Regions from separate parts of the Neorhizobium phenanthreniclasticum genome, predicted to be linked through region 1. Evidence: predicted binding sites of a transcription regulator. Region 1 holds the regulator's gene; the other holds the start of a gene.

What was found. Region 1 encodes LexA, which represses DNA repair genes until DNA is damaged. Its sites were predicted from a motif close to TGTTCNNNNTGTGTTCNG; they were not measured.
Region 2: ABK249_RS01075 (PA0069 family radical SAM protein) is a predicted target of LexA. The motif match lies at 5,075-5,092, and genes of this name have one in related genera.

What each region holds. Positions count from the first base shown of each region.
Region 1 covers NZ_JBEAAL010000020.1:121,154-128,609, reverse strand. Annotated here, with positions in the region: gene pdhA (pyruvate dehydrogenase (acetyl-transferring) E1 component subunit alpha) at 1-77, opposite strand, end outside; gene ABK249_RS23250 (FtsB family cell division protein) at 272-589, opposite strand; gene eno (phosphopyruvate hydratase) at 844-2,118, opposite strand; gene kdsA (3-deoxy-8-phosphooctulonate synthase) at 2,238-3,086, opposite strand; gene ABK249_RS23235 (VOC family protein) at 3,091-3,963, opposite strand; gene lexA (transcriptional repressor LexA) at 4,163-4,885, shown strand; gene ABK249_RS23225 (ComEC/Rec2 family competence protein) at 4,866-7,361, opposite strand.
Region 2 covers NZ_JBEAAL010000001.1:214,869-222,324, reverse strand. Annotated here, with positions in the region: gene ABK249_RS01105 (F0F1 ATP synthase subunit A) at 1-718, shown strand, start outside; gene ABK249_RS01100 (F0F1 ATP synthase subunit C) at 785-1,012, shown strand; gene ABK249_RS01095 (F0F1 ATP synthase subunit B) at 1,095-1,742, shown strand; gene ABK249_RS01090 (F0F1 ATP synthase subunit B) at 1,747-2,232, shown strand; gene ABK249_RS01085 (glutathione S-transferase family protein) at 2,345-2,983, shown strand; gene ABK249_RS01080 (ribonuclease HII) at 3,020-3,688, opposite strand; gene ABK249_RS01075 (PA0069 family radical SAM protein) at 3,858-5,015, opposite strand; gene ABK249_RS01070 (glycosyltransferase family 2 protein) at 5,146-5,664, shown strand; gene moaB (molybdenum cofactor biosynthesis protein B) at 5,666-6,217, opposite strand; gene ABK249_RS01060 (4-(cytidine 5'-diphospho)-2-C-methyl-D-erythritol kinase) at 6,214-7,131, opposite strand; gene ABK249_RS01055 (tetratricopeptide repeat protein) at 7,138-7,456, opposite strand, start outside.

The sequences.
Region 1 (7,456 bases):
TTGGTAACAGATTTTGCCGTAGCAGACTTTGCCGCGGATTTGCGGCCGGATACAGACGCGGTTTTGGTCGGCGCCATTCATCCCTCCCTCTCGTGCTGCATGGAGAGCGGCTTTAGTGCCCGACGCTGGCCGTCGGAAACCCGCTCCGGTTTCGAGGCCGTACCATAGGCAAGAAACGAGACCCCAGCAATGCCATAAATGCATGGCTCACATTCCGCACAACACACTGAAAAGACTTGCGAAATGTTAAGTTAACCAGATTCCGGTTAACTCAGAAGTAGTTATTGAAGATGACGATTTCGTCGTTGCGCGAAACATTGAGCTGATAGCGGGCGATCTCATCGAGCATATCTTTCTCCAGAGAGCCGTCACTCATGAGCTGCACCTGCCGCTCAAGCGCCTCGCGTCTGGCCGTCAGCCTGGCGAGCTCCTCGGCACGCGCCTGCCGCTGACGCTCGAATTCCTCGGTGGCGATCAGACCCAGATCACCATGCACAGAATGATAGCCGAAGTATGAAAGGAAGGCGACGGTAATGGCGGGGAGGACAAAACGACCGAATTTTCTTTGTCTGTGATGCTTCGTCCACATGCCCAATCAACGCCTTGTCACGCTCTACGGGGATCGCAGAAATCGATCCGAACAGAATTTCAAATTCGCAGAACTTGCTTAAGCAATCGCTAACTAGAATCGAGTCCGCCGATCTCGACATTCAGGACGTGGAAGCCCCGTAAGTTCTGACGGGAGAAGAAATATGTCGCGCCGTTTTGCCCATTCACAACGCCGCGCGGAGGGACATCCCCTCTCCCCGCGTGCGGGGAGAGGGTGAGGGAGGGGCGTGGAGTTTAGGCCTTCAAAATGCCGCGGCCGGCATAAGCCGCCTGCGGACCCAGCATTTCCTCGATGCGGATGAGCTGGTTGTACTTGGCAAGGCGGTCGGAGCGCGACAGCGAGCCGGTCTTGATCTGTCCGCAATTGGTGGCGACCGCGAGGTCGGCGATGGTGGAATCCTCCGTCTCGCCCGAACGGTGCGACATGACAGCCGTGTAGCGCGCCTTGTGGGCGGTCTCGACGGCATCGAGCGTTTCCGAAAGCGAACCGATCTGGTTGACCTTGACGAGGATGGAGTTTGCGACACCCATGCGGATGCCGTCGCGCAGACGCGCGGAATTGGTGACGAAGAGGTCGTCGCCGACGAGCTGGCACGTGGCGCCGATCTTGTCGGTGAGCGCCTTCCAGCCGTCCCAGTCGTCCTCCGCCATGCCGTCCTCGATCGAAATGATCGGATACTTGCCGACGAGCTCGGCGAGGTAATCGGCCATGGCGCCGGATTCCAGCGTGCGGCCTTCGCCTTCCATCACGTATTTGCCGTCCTTGAAGAACTCCGTCGAGGCGCAGTCGAGCGCCAGGCAGACGTCGTCGCCCGGCTTGTAGCCGGCCTTCTCGACCGACTTCATGATGAAATCGAGGGCTTCCGGGGCGCTCTTCAGGCCCGGAGCGAAACCGCCCTCGTCGCCGACATTGGTGTTATGCCCCTGGGCGGCGAGTTCCTTCTTGAGGACATGGAAGATTTCCGAACCCATGCGCACCGCGTCACGCAGCGTATCGGCGCCGACCGGCATGATCATGAATTCCTGGAAGTCGATCGGGTTGTCGGCATGGGCGCCGCCGTTGATGATGTTCATCATCGGAACGGGGAGGACATGCGCGTTCGGACCGCCCACGTAGCGGTAGAGCGGCAGGCCGGCGGATTCGGCGGCGGCCTTGGCGACGGCGAGCGACACACCGAGGATGGCATTGGCGCCGAGGTGCGACTTGTTCGGCGTGCCGTCGAGCGCGATCATCGTCTTGTCGATGTGGATCTGGCTTTCGGCATCGAAACCACCGATCGCATCGAAGATCTCGGTGTTGACCGCCTCGACAGCCTTTTCGACGCCCTTGCCGCCGTAACGCTTGCCGCCGTCACGCAGTTCGACCGCCTCGTGCGCGCCGGTCGACGCGCCGGACGGAACAGCTGCACGGCCAAAAGAACCGTCTTCCAGATAAACGTCCACTTCAACCGTCGGATTACCGCGGCTGTCGAGGATTTCACGGGCGATGATATCGGTGATGGCGGTCAAAAGACTCTCCCTGGGCTTGGACGTCGGATCTATACGGTTCGGGTCACTGAACATGTCCCACAGTCAGTGACACGAAAATTACAATGCAGCCGCTTTTCGCGCTTTTTCAGGCAGGCGCTTCAGGCAGCCTTTGCGACCGCATCGAGGGCAAGCAGCTTTTCCAGCAGCCGAGGCATGTCTTTGAGATGCACCATGTTCGGACCGTCAGACGGAGCATTGTCCGGGTCCTCGTGGGTCTCGATGAAGAGGCCGGCGACACCGACGGCAACGGCCGCCCGCGCCAGCGTCTCGACGAATTCGCGCTGGCCGCCGGTGGAGCCGCCCTGTCCACCCGGCTGCTGGACCGAATGCGTCGCGTCGAAGACGACCGGAGCGCCCATCGCCGCCATAATCGGCAGCGAGCGCATGTCGGACACCAATGTGTTGTAACCGAAAGAGACGCCGCGTTCGCAGAGCAGCACATTCGGATTGCCGCTCTGGGTGAACTTGGCCAACACGTTCTTCATGTCCCAGGGTGCCAGGAACTGGCCCTTCTTGACATTGATGACGCGGCCGGTTTTCGCCGCAGCGACAAGCAAGTCCGTCTGGCGGCAAAGGAAGGCCGGGATCTGCAGCACGTCCACCGTCTGTGCGACGATGGCGCACTGCTCTTCCGTGTGAATGTCGGTGAGAACCGGGAAGCCGAATTCCTTCTTCAGATCGGCGAAGATTTCCATGGCGCTTTCGAGCCCGATGCCGCGCCTGCCGGAAATCGACGTGCGGTTCGCCTTGTCGAAGGATGATTTGTAGACGAGCCCGATGCCGAGCTTGTCGCAAAGCTCCTTCAGCGCACCCGCCATCATGAAGGCGTGGTCGCGGCTTTCCATCTGGCACGGGCCGGCGATCAGCGACAGGCGGGCATCCTGTGCGAAGACGACCTTGCCGTGCCCTTCGCCGACGGAGACGCGCGGATTGGCGGAGACTTCCATGAGACTATTCCTCGAAACCGAACAACACACCCTGGCCGGGCGCCGCCTGGACCAGCACACGGCCCTCCCGACGGACGAATGCGACGTCATTAGCAGCAAGGATGATCTCTGTCACGGCAAGATCGGCAGTCTTGAAGATGATCGCCCGGCCGCGCAGACCTTCGGCATTCGGCAACGGCGCAAGGGCGAATTCCGATTCGAGATCTTGATCCTGCATGACGCGGATGCGCGTGTTCGAAGCGACAAGCTCCACGGCCGCAGCTTCGATCCCGGCTTTCGCAAGCAGCACCTCTTCGAGCAGGGGCGCAAAATCGTCGGGCGATGCGGCCGAAAGAACGATCTCGCTCAAGCCGGTCACCGTATTGGAATGGCGTTCCAGTTCGCCTCGATCGGCCGGCAGCGGATTGATCCGCTGTGCAGAGAACAAGAAGAAATCCGGCGCATGCTCGTCTCCCGCAAAGGCCAGCCGGAAGCTTGCCTCAGTCTCGGAACCGTCCGGCATCTTCACGCCGCGGGAGAATTCCAGGATATCGCCCGCGGAAATCCCGCGCAGCCTGAAACGCGCGTGATCGGCTGCCGCATCGCCCGTGGCAACCGCGAGGGCCGAAAAGCCCTGACTGTTACGCGCCTTGCGGAAGTCGAGATCCCGGGCGGTGAAGACATTGCCGCGCTTGGCCGCGGCTGTCGCCTGACGCCGGTTGGCGATCGCCAGCGGCTCCAGATAGGCCCCATCCGAGAAAAACACGCAGGCATTGGCCGTGCCGAAAGGATGAAAGGCCTCCGGCGCAACTGTAAATCCGAGTTCTGCCAGTCGCGAACGCGCGACGGCAAGGTCCGCCACCGGCAGAACGAGATGATCGATTAGTCTAGCATTCACGCGAGAGCCCCCAGAATCCGGAATCGCAGCACTACATTGGCAGCGGATCGGCTTCGAGCAAGTGGTGTCGAAAGAGATATGTTGCAGACATCCATGAAGAAAAATCATCATACTTCACGAAAATTTAGGGACTTGCGGAACACATATGGAACATATAGTGTATGTTCTTGATTTGTTTCCGACTCTCAAGGTGCCAAATATGCTCACGCGCAAACAGCAGGAATTGCTTCTGTTCATTCACGAACGCATGAAGGAATCCGGCGTGCCGCCCTCCTTCGACGAAATGAAGGACGCGCTCGACCTCGCGTCGAAGTCCGGCATCCACCGGCTGATCACCGCACTGGAGGAGCGCGGCTTCATCCGCCGCCTGCCGAACCGGGCACGTGCCCTTGAAGTCATCAAGCTGCCGGAAGCCTATCAGTCGAGCCTGCAGCCACGCCGCGGCTTCTCGCCGAGTGTTATCGAGGGCAGCCTCGGCAAGCCGCAGCCGGTCGCTGCCGCTCCGGCCAAGCCCGCAGCCAACGACGATCTCTCCAACGCCACCACGGTTCCCGTCATGGGCCGCATCGCCGCCGGCGTGCCCATCTCGGCGATCCAGAACAACACGCATGATATCGCAGTGCCCGCCGAGATGCTTGGTTCCGGCGAACATTACGCGCTGGAAGTCAAGGGTGATTCGATGATCGAGGCCGGCATCCTGGACGGCGACACGGTGATCATCCGCAACAGCAACACCGCCAATCCGGGAGACATCATCGTAGCGCTGGTGGACGAGGAGGAAGCGACGCTGAAGCGCTTCCGCCGCCGTGGCGCCTCGATCGCGCTGGAAGCCGCGAACCCGGCCTACGAAACCCGGATATTCCCGCCCGACCGGGTAAAGGTCCAGGGCAAGCTGGTCGGCCTCATCCGCCGTTACCATTGATCAATTGCCGAAGCGGTTCCGGGAGCGCCGAGGCGAACATCTTGTTCCGCCAGTCATAGTGGCGATGCCTGCTCCAGGGGCGGTCATGGCCGGCCATGGCGGGGCGAATAGTCCATTGCCGGATGTCGGCTGCGCCGTGCAGGGAAATTTCGAGCGCACCAGTCTTTCGCAAAGCATTGCCGTTGATCATCAATGCGCCGGAGCGGCAGTGATCGAAACGGGCGCGCGGCGCGATGATGATATGGGCGGCATCGCAGGCCGCACCGGCATAACGGCTGTCTTCGACGGAGGCTATGTTGGTGCCCCCGGAAGTTTTCACCCCGCAGAAGACACGCGGCTCGCATACGAAATGACCGGCAGGCACCTGCCTGATGCGGGACCGCGCCGTCTCGATTTCGGCCTGCGTCAGCTCGCGGCGCTCCTCAGGCTTCCCATCGGGCGGTTTATCTCTTGCTGATGACACGTCCGGTTTTATGGGATCGCCCAGGAGAAGTGCCCGTTTCCACTGGCCGTAGATGAAATCGGGCGGACGGGTGCGGTTGGTGGCAATACCTTCCCTGCCTATCACGGCAATCATCGTTCCGTCCTCGGCAACTAGAATATCCGGCAGGGGCTTCGATCGTTCGTGCCAGGAGAACAGCAATGCGGCGGCAACGAGCGGAATGCCGACCAGCCGAAGCCTGCTTCTCAAAAGGGTCAGCAGAAGAAAACCGGCCGTGGAGACAGGCAGGAACCAGGGATGCTGACGACCGATACCGGCGTCGCCGCCCCAGGCCGCGACATGTCTTGCTATGGAGATCACCGCTTCCAGGCCGAGACCCATGAGCTTCAGGAAAGGCGCATCGAGCCCGAACGGTACGAGCAGCATGCCGACCAGTCCGGCCGGCATGACCACGAAAGAAATGATCGGCATGGCGGCGAGGTTTGCCGCCAGGCCGCCGTAGGTCGCAATCCGATGGAAATGCTCGACCGAAAAGATCGCCGTCGACGTGCTGCCGATCAGGGTCGTGGCAAGAATGCCCGCAATGAATTTCCAGGAAGCCAGTACCGGCGTCACCACAGGGTGACGAATTTGCAGCGGTTCCGGATCGTGCTTTTTCGATCGATTTTTCCAGAGCGCATAACCGGCGACCAGCGCTGCGGTAGCCGCAAAGGACATCTGGAAGCTGGGCCCCAGGATTTCCGAGGGCGAAACGGCGATAATGATCAGGGCCGAAAGCGCCACGTTGCGCAAGCTGATCGACGGTCGGTCGAAGAAGACTGCGACAAGCATGACCGCCATCATGATATACGCCCGCTCGGCCGAAACACCGAAGCCGGAAATCAGGTAATAGGCGGTCGCCATCACGAGCGCGCCGGCGGCAGCGATCTTCTTCACCGGATAGGCCTGGGCAAACCCGGGAAAAAACGAAAGGACAGTGCGGACGCCGACAAAGAAGATGCCGGCGGCAAGCGCCATGTTCAGCCCGGAGATCGCGACGATATGGGCAAGTCCGGAAAGCCGGAGCGCCTCGGTGGTCTCCTTGGAAATAGCCCGGCGTTCGTCGGTCACGATCGCGGCTGCGAAGGCGCCCGCATCGCCCGGCACCGTTTCGCGAATATGGCTTGCAATGGCGCTGCGCAGATCAAAAAGCCCGCTTTCGAATTCTGCAATCCAGGCTCGCGGCAACGCCGGGCCTGCCTCCTTATTCGGCACTCCATAGAAAAAACCGACGGCGCCGATACCATCGAAATAAGAAGAGAAGGCGAAATCGTTAAGCCCCGGCAGCGCAGGCCCCGAAGGCGGCGATATGCGTACCCGGCCGCTGATCGTCTCGCCGGTTTCCGCAGATTCGTGCCGCGCCCTGGCAAGCAGCGACACCCGCTCCGGAGGGCGTCGGATCTCGGGATTGGCTGTCCGTCCGACGCGGACTAAATAGCGCCAGCGTCCATTCGCATCGATTTCCCGCCGCTCGACCACGCCGGTCAGTTCGGTCGTCACCGGCGAGTCGAGAACGACTGTACTTTGCCTCCATGTTTCCAGCTCCGCGAGCATCATGCCGCCGAGAAAGAGTGCGGCGGCGACCGGGATGATACGTGCCATGCCGAATTGGTGACGCGTTATGGCAGCAATTATGGTGCATGCGAGAAAAGCCACAAAAAACGGCAGAAAAGCCGGATCTTGCGGCAAGGAGAACCAGCATGCGGCCCCTGCACCGACGACAACGGGAACGAAGAGGAAGCCATGCCCATGCGCCTCCTCTTCCAAGATCATGGACGGCGCATTGCGCCACAGGCGCTTCAAACCCACGGATATACGATGCGGAAGCGCCCTCCCCGGATGCACCACCGACCTTCGTTCGAAGGCTGGAGAAAGCTCCGAAAGATGCCCCTGGTCCACCGATCGGGATGCGTCTTCGCCGAACGCGAAATCCATCGGCCTGGTTGCCGGCCGCCCCGTCTTGATCAGCTTCGGAAACGCAGTGTCTTCCGACATGAAACGCTAAGCCCGCCCCGTCGCCAAATCATGCGACGATGCAACCTGCGCGTTTCCCGCCCTCCCGTCAACTGCCCGGGAAACCTCAGCAATCC
Region 2 (7,456 bases), on a different contig from region 1:
CAAGATCGTTCCGATCGAGATCGGCGGCATCGACTTCTCCTTCACAAATGCATCTCTTTTCATGGTCGCGACCATAGCTTGCGCTGCAGGCTTTCTTTATTTTGCGACGTCTCAGCGCGGCCTGATCCCGGGACGGGCGCAATCGGTCGCGGAAATGTCCTATGAGTTCATCGCCGGAATGCTGCGCGAAGGCGCGGGCAGCCACGGCATGAAGTTCTTCCCGCTGGTCTTCTCGCTGTTCATGTTCGTGCTGACCGCGAACCTGCTCGGCATGTTTCCTTATTTCTTCACCGTTACCAGCCAGATCATCGTCACCTTCGCGCTTGCGCTTCTGGTCATCGGCACGGTCCTCGTCTACGGCTTCTACAAGCACGGCCTGCACTTCCTGCAGCTCTTCGTGCCGAGCGGTGTGCCGGGCGCGCTGCTGCCGCTGGTCGTCTCGATCGAAATCATCTCGTTCCTCTCCCGCCCGGTTTCGCTTTCTGTTCGTCTTTTCGCGAACATGCTTGCCGGCCACATCACGCTGAAAGTGTTCGCAGGCTTCGTCGCCTCGCTTGGAACCCTCGGCGCACTCGGCATCGGCGGTGCAGTCCTTCCCCTCATCATGACGGTCGCCCTGACCGGTCTCGAATTCCTCGTCGCCTTCCTCCAGGCTTACGTCTTTGCGGTGCTGACCTGCATGTACCTCAACGACGCGATCCATCCCGGCGGGCACTAAGGATAACGACATTGGCGTCCTGAGGCGTCAGTCATCAGCCGCAACAACCATTTCAAGGAGTTTCTCATGGAAGCGGAAGCAGCAAAGTTCATCGGTGCAGGTCTGGCTTGCTTTGGCATGGCCGGCACGGCTCTCGGCCTCGGCAACATCTTCGGCAACTACCTCTCGGGCGCTCTGCGCAACCCGTCCGCCGCTGACAGCCAGTTCGGCCGTCTGGTATTCGGCTTCGCCGTTACGGAAGCTCTGGGCATCTTCTCGCTGCTCATCGCTCTCCTGCTGCTCTACGCAGTCTGATACCTGGCCAGGGATCGGGATCGCGGCCGCTTGGAAAAGCGCGCCGTGATCCTTCGCATTTGGAATACACCTGGAGGTGATGATGTTCGTGACCTCGGCACATGCGCAGACCGCGCCGGCCGCTCCTGAAACGCCTGCAGCACCGGGCACCGCCCCTGCGGGCGATACGCATGCCGCGCCGGCTGGCGAAGTGCATACCGAAACCGGCGTCGCCCATGAAGGCGAGCACGGTGGCGGAACCTTCCCGCCCTTCGACGCGACCTATTTCCCGTCGCAGATCCTCTGGCTCGTCATCACCTTCGGCCTCTTCTATCTCCTGATGAAGAAGGTCATCGTTCCGCGCGTCGGCGGCATTCTCGAACACCGCCATGACCGGATCGCCCAGGACCTCGACGAGGCCGCCCGCCTGAAGGCGGAAGCGGATGCTGCCGTCGAGACCTATGAAAAGGAACTGGCCGCCGCCCGTTCCAAGGGGCATTCGATTGCTGAAACCGCCCGCGAAGCCGCCAAGACGAAGGCTGCCGCCGACCGTGCTGCGATCGAGGCCGAACTAGCTCAGAAGCTTGCGGTGGCCGAAACCCGCATTGGAGAGATCAAGGCGCAGGCTTTTGCCCAAGTCGGCCAGATCGCCGAAGAAACCGCATCTGCCATCGTCGATCAGCTGATCGGCGCCAAGGCAACTGGCGATGACATCAAGGCTGCGGTTGCAGCCGTGAAGACGGAGGCCTGATCCGATGGCATTCGATGCAACATTTTTTGCGTTCGTCGGTCTCGTCCTCTTCCTGGCTCTGATCGTCTATCTCAAAGTGCCGGGCATGATGGCGAAGTCGCTCGACGAGCGGGCCGAAAACATCCGCAAGGAACTCGACGAGGCAAAGCGTCTGCGTGACGAGGCTCAGCTATTGCTTGCCGAATACCAGCGCAAGCGCAAGGAAGCCGAAGCGGATGCCGCGCAGATCGTCGCCGCTGCCGAGCGTGAAGCTGCAGCTCTGACGGCGGAAGCCAAGCAGAAGACGGAGGAATTCGTCACTCGCCGCAATGCGCTTTCCGAGCAGAAGATCAAGCAGGCCGAGGCGGAAGCGATTGGCGCCGTGCGCTCTGCCGCTGTCGATCTTGCGATCGCCGCTGCCGAAAGCGTCATTGCGAAGAAGGCGGACGCCGCCACCCGGGATGCACTCTTCCAGGACGCCGTCGGCAAGGTGCAGTCGCGATTGAACTGATTCCGATTTTCATCGAACATCTGAAGCCTCCGAAGCGCTGAGCTCCGGGGGCTTTTCTTTTGCCGCCATCGCGTTCGCTGCAGCGAAGTGAGGCAAGGTTCGGAGACGGCCAATGCAGAAGCCAACACTGTTCGGTACCGATTATAGTGTCTATGTGCGCGCGGCGCGGCTGACGCTCTTCGAGAAGGGCGTTGACTATGAACTGGCGCCGGTCGACGTCTTCGCGACAGGCGGCCCGCCCGCCACCTATCTGGAAAGGCAGCCTTTCGGGCGTATTCCTGCCTTCGAGCACGGCGGCTTCGCACTCTATGAGACCGGCGCCATCACCAGATATGTGGACGAAGGTTTTGAAGGACCCGTTCTGCAGCCCGCTGACCCCCGCGCCCGGGCGCGGATGAACCAGATCATCAGCATCGCGGATGGTTATCTCTACCCGACCCTCGTCTGGGGCATCTATGTCGAGCAGGTCTCGAAGCCTCTGAGCGGCAGGCAGACGGATATTGCCAAGCTGCAGCCAGCACTCGATCGGGCGCCGACCTGCCTGCGGGCGATTAGTGATCTGATGGCGAATGGCCCATGGCTATGCGGAAGCGCCCTCAGCCTCGCCGATCTCCATGTCGCGCCGATGATCGACTATTTCGTCAAGGCACCGGTCGCTTCGGACATGATGGCCGAGAATCCAGAGGTCGTCGCGTGGTGGGAACGGATGGCGGATCGCCCGAGCATGCGAGCGACGGACCCGAAGAGTTGATGTTCGGCGCAGGCGGACGAAAGCTGGCCTTGGCGGTCAACCCTCCGGCAGATCGTCCTTCCGAAGCGGCCGGAAACTCATCCGGTGCAGGCGGCAGGGGCCGTGCATCTCGATGCCGGCACGGTGCTGCGGCGTGCCATAGCCCGCGTGATTGGCAAAGCCGTAGGCCGGGAACACATGGTGGGCGCGAGCCATCATCCGGTCCCGTGTGACCTTGGCGATGATCGAGGCGGCGGCGATCGAAACGGAGCGTGCATCGCCCTGGATGACCGCCTTGCCGGGACAGCAAAGGCCGGCGGGCACGTCGCGGCCATCGGCGAGTACATAGGCCGGGGTTATGGCAAGACCGGCTATGGCCCGACGCATGGCATCGAGGCTGGCGCGCAGAATATTGCGCTCGTCGATATGGCGGGGGCCGGAAGCGGCGATCGAGACCTCCGATGTGGCCATGATCGCCTCGAACAGCACTTCCCGCTGGGCGGCGGTGAGCTGCTTGGAATCGTTGAGACCATCCGGGATATTGTTCGGATCGAGGATTACGGCAGCCGCAACGACGGGGCCGGCTAGCGGCCCGCGCCCGGCCTCGTCGGTGCCGGCGACCGGCCAATGGCCGGCCTTGCGTGCCAGAAGTTCCAGGCTGAAATCCGGAACGAGCGGCACTTCTTCGAAAAGCATCGGAGAATCGGGTGACGTGCGAGGCAACATGGCGGCAACCTCGCACGCCGACCCGATCTCCTGCAACCCCGGACAAGCGATGCGGCGTCGCTATCCACCGGGGCGGCGGTGGAACCGGGGAGATTCCGGCACGCAATGGATGCGGGGAAGGTGCCGGAAAGAGAAAATCAAAAAATCGCAGGCTTCATGCCTGTCGTGCTCAAAGCAGTGAAAGCTGTATGCCTCCGCCGTCCGGCCGGATAAAAATGTCGTCGCGCAAAGGCAGGCCGCGGCGCACCATGCCGAGCCGCTTCACCGCCATCTCGAAGCGGCGGCCGATCTGCCATGCATAGGGGCCGGCACCCTTCATCCGCTTGCCCCACTCGGCATCATAGTCCTTGCCGCCGCGCATCGAGCGGATCAGCGACATCACGTGCCGGTAGCGGTTCGGATAGTTCTGCAGAAGCCAGTCGCGGAAGAGCGGGCTCACCTCCAGCGGCAGGCGGAGCAGAACATAGCTTGCCTCGGCTGCTCCTGCCGCATGGCCGGCTTCCAGAATGCGCTCGATCTCGTGATCGTTAAGCGCCGGGATCACGGGCGCCACCATGACCGCCGTCGGAATGCCGGCACCAGTCAGCGCCTTGATAGCGGTAAGACGCTTGGGAGGGGTCGAGGCGCGCGGCTCCATGGTGCGGGCCAGCTTGCGGTCGAGCGTCGTGACGGAAATGCCGACCTTCGCAAGCCCTTTCGAAGCCATTTCGGAAAGGATGTCGATATCGCGGGTGATCAGCGCCGATTTCGTCACGATAGCGACGGGATGGTTGGCCTTGTTCAGCACTTCGAGAATCTGCCGCATGATGCGCCATTCCCGCTCGATCGGCTGATAGGGATCGGTATTCGTCCCGATCGCGATCGCCCGCACCTTGTAGTCGGGCTTGCTCAGTTCCCTTTCGAGCAGCTTCGGCACGTCGGGCTTGGCGAAAAGCTTCGATTCGAAATCGAGTCCCGGCGAAAGCCCCATATAGCTGTGGGTCGGGCGTGCGAAACAATAGATGCAGCCGTGTTCACAGCCGCGATAGGGATTGATCGAACGGTCGAAGGAGAGATCGGGTGAATCGTTGCGGGTGATTGCCGTACGCGGCTTTTCCACCTGCACCTCGGTCTTGAACGGTTCCAGCTCCTCGATCGTCTGCCAGCCGTCGCCGAAAATCTCACGGCGCTCCTCCTCGAAGCGGCCGCTCGGATTCAAGCCCGCGCCGCGTCCGCGCCGACGGTCGACCTCTACCCTGAGGCCGGAGGACTTCACCAGCGCATCGGCAATATCCGCCGTATGGGCAGGCGCAAAGGCAGCCTGCCGCAAATGGGACAGCTCGTTCATCGGACGCTCCTGAAGGGGAAATTCCCCGTTCGTGATGATTAAATTCCTAGCCTCAAAACGAGAACATTGCAAGAACAAATTTTGAAAACCGTTTCTGGCATTCCCTGTTGCAATGCGGTAAATGTCAGGAATGCTGACTGTCATCATGGAATGCCGCGACCAGGAATCAGAGCTGGCGCAGACGCTCTCCATTCTTGTTTCCGCCGCGGTGGAAGGGCTTGTAAGCGATGTGGTGGTGCTCGATCACGGCTCGCGGGATGGAACCTCCCACGTCGCCGATGCGGCCGGCTGCCGTTTCCACACCCATTGGGAGATCAAGGACATCCTGCGCGGCGCGCGGGGGGAGTGGCTGCTTCTGGTGGAGCCGGGCGCGCGGCTGCAGGCCGGTTGGATCGACGAGGTGATGGAATATATCGCGCTCAACAAGCGGCCGGCCCGATTCGCGCCGTCGCGAACCTATCGGCGACCGTTCTTCAAGCGCATCGGGCGTGCGGTGCCGCCTCTGGAATACGGCCTGCTTTTGCCGAAACGACAGGCGATCGCGCTCGCCAAGTCCGGCATGGACCTGGAAGCGCTCGCCAGGGGGCAGAAGGCCTCGAAGCTCGTCAGCGAGATGATCCCTGCCTGGGTGGCGGCGTCAGCCCGCTGACTTATTTTCCGGCGCCCCGCTTCAAATGCTCGTCGAGCCGCGGCATGATTTCGATGAAATTGCAGGGCATGTGGCGATAGTCGAGCTGTGCCTTCAATATGCCGTCCCAGGCATCCTTGCAGGCGCCCGGCGAGCCCGGCAGCACGAAGATAAAGGTTGCATTGGCGACGCCGCCCGTCGCCCGCGACTGGATCGTCGAGGTGCCGATCTTGTCGTAGGAGATGCGGTGGAAGACTTCGGAAAAACCGTCCATCCGTTTTTCAAAGAGAGGTTCGAGCGCTTCCGGCGTCACGTCGCGGCCGGTGAAACCTGTGCCGCCGGTGGTGATCACCACGTCGATCTCCGGATCGAGCGTCCATTCCCGAACCTGTTGAGCGATCCGTTCCTTGTCGTCGGACACGATGGAGCGGGCCTTGAGCTGGTGGCCTGCCTCGGCGATCCTGGCAACGAGCGTGTCGCCCGACTTGTCGTTCTCCGGCGTGCGTGTATCGGAAACGGTCAGCACCGCAATGCCGACGGGAATGAAATGGCGTGTTTCGTCTATCCGGTTCATGGGTCTGTACCGATGGTCTGCACGGCCTGAAAATACCAGTCCGGCTTCTGCTCGTTAAGGCTGTCCACTGCTTTTTGGGCCGTTTCGAGGGAAGGAAATATCCCGAAACAGGTCGCGCCCGAACCGGACATGCGCGTCAGCATGGCCCCTTCGGCGCCGATCATATTGGAGATCTGATCGATCTCGCGCACGAGTGAACGCGCCGGCGGTTCGAGGTCGTTGCGTAACGTTTTGAGGAAAGGTACCCAGTCGTCATCACGTGCGCCGATAGACGGGTTGTCCTTGCGAAGCAGACGCCGGAATATATCCGGCGTCGAAACGCCAATGAGCGGATTGCCGAGCACAAGCGGCAGCGAGGGCAGGGTGGGCAGCGTGGCGAGTTCTTCACCGATGCCCCTGGCCATCAGCGCCTCGCCCTTGAGGCACATGGGCACGTCGGCGCCGAGGAACAGACACAGTGCGATAAGTTCCGGCTCCGGCAGGCTTGCATCCCAAAAGCGGAGGAGCCCGCGCAGCGTTGCGGCTGCGTCTGCCGAGCCGCCGCCGATCCCGGCCGCGACGGGCAGGTTCTTTTCGAGATGGATGGCGACGGGTGTCGTTGCAATGCCCCGATCTGCAAGCGTCCGGCGCAAGAGGTCGCGCGCTTGCAGCACCAGGTTCCCGTCCCCTTCCGCCGCATCGGCCGGCACGAAATGGGCGAACCGGCCCGAGACGATGAAGTCGTCGGCTTCCGCCGCGGCAAAGCTCAGCACGTCGCCCCTGTCGGCGAAAGTCACGATGCTTTCCAGCAGATGATAGCCGTCGGCCCGCTGTCCGGTCACGTGCAGGGCGAGGTTGATCTTGGCAGGAGCCAGTTCAAAAAGGCCCGCCTCGCCGGCAGGCCCGTTTTCGGGAAACATGTTGTCGATCGGCATGAAGCGTCAGGATTTCTTGTCGGGATTTGCCGGTGCGGGCGGCGGCGGGGCGGCAGGCTCCGCCGGGCTGCGGTCGGCAGTGGTCGCGGTCGGATCGAGCGGTGGGAGGCCTCTCTCGATCTTTTCCTTGATGTGCTCGCGGTTGATGTCCTCGCCTTCGGAAACGAGCGCCCGGTTCCACTGGTAGACCGCTTCAAGCTTGCGCCCAACGCGCCAGTAGGCGTCGCCCAGATGGTCGTTGATCGTGGCATCGCCGGCACGCAGCTGCACGGCCCGTTCCAGTTCCGTCACGGCATCGTCAAACTTGCCCATACGGTAATAGGCC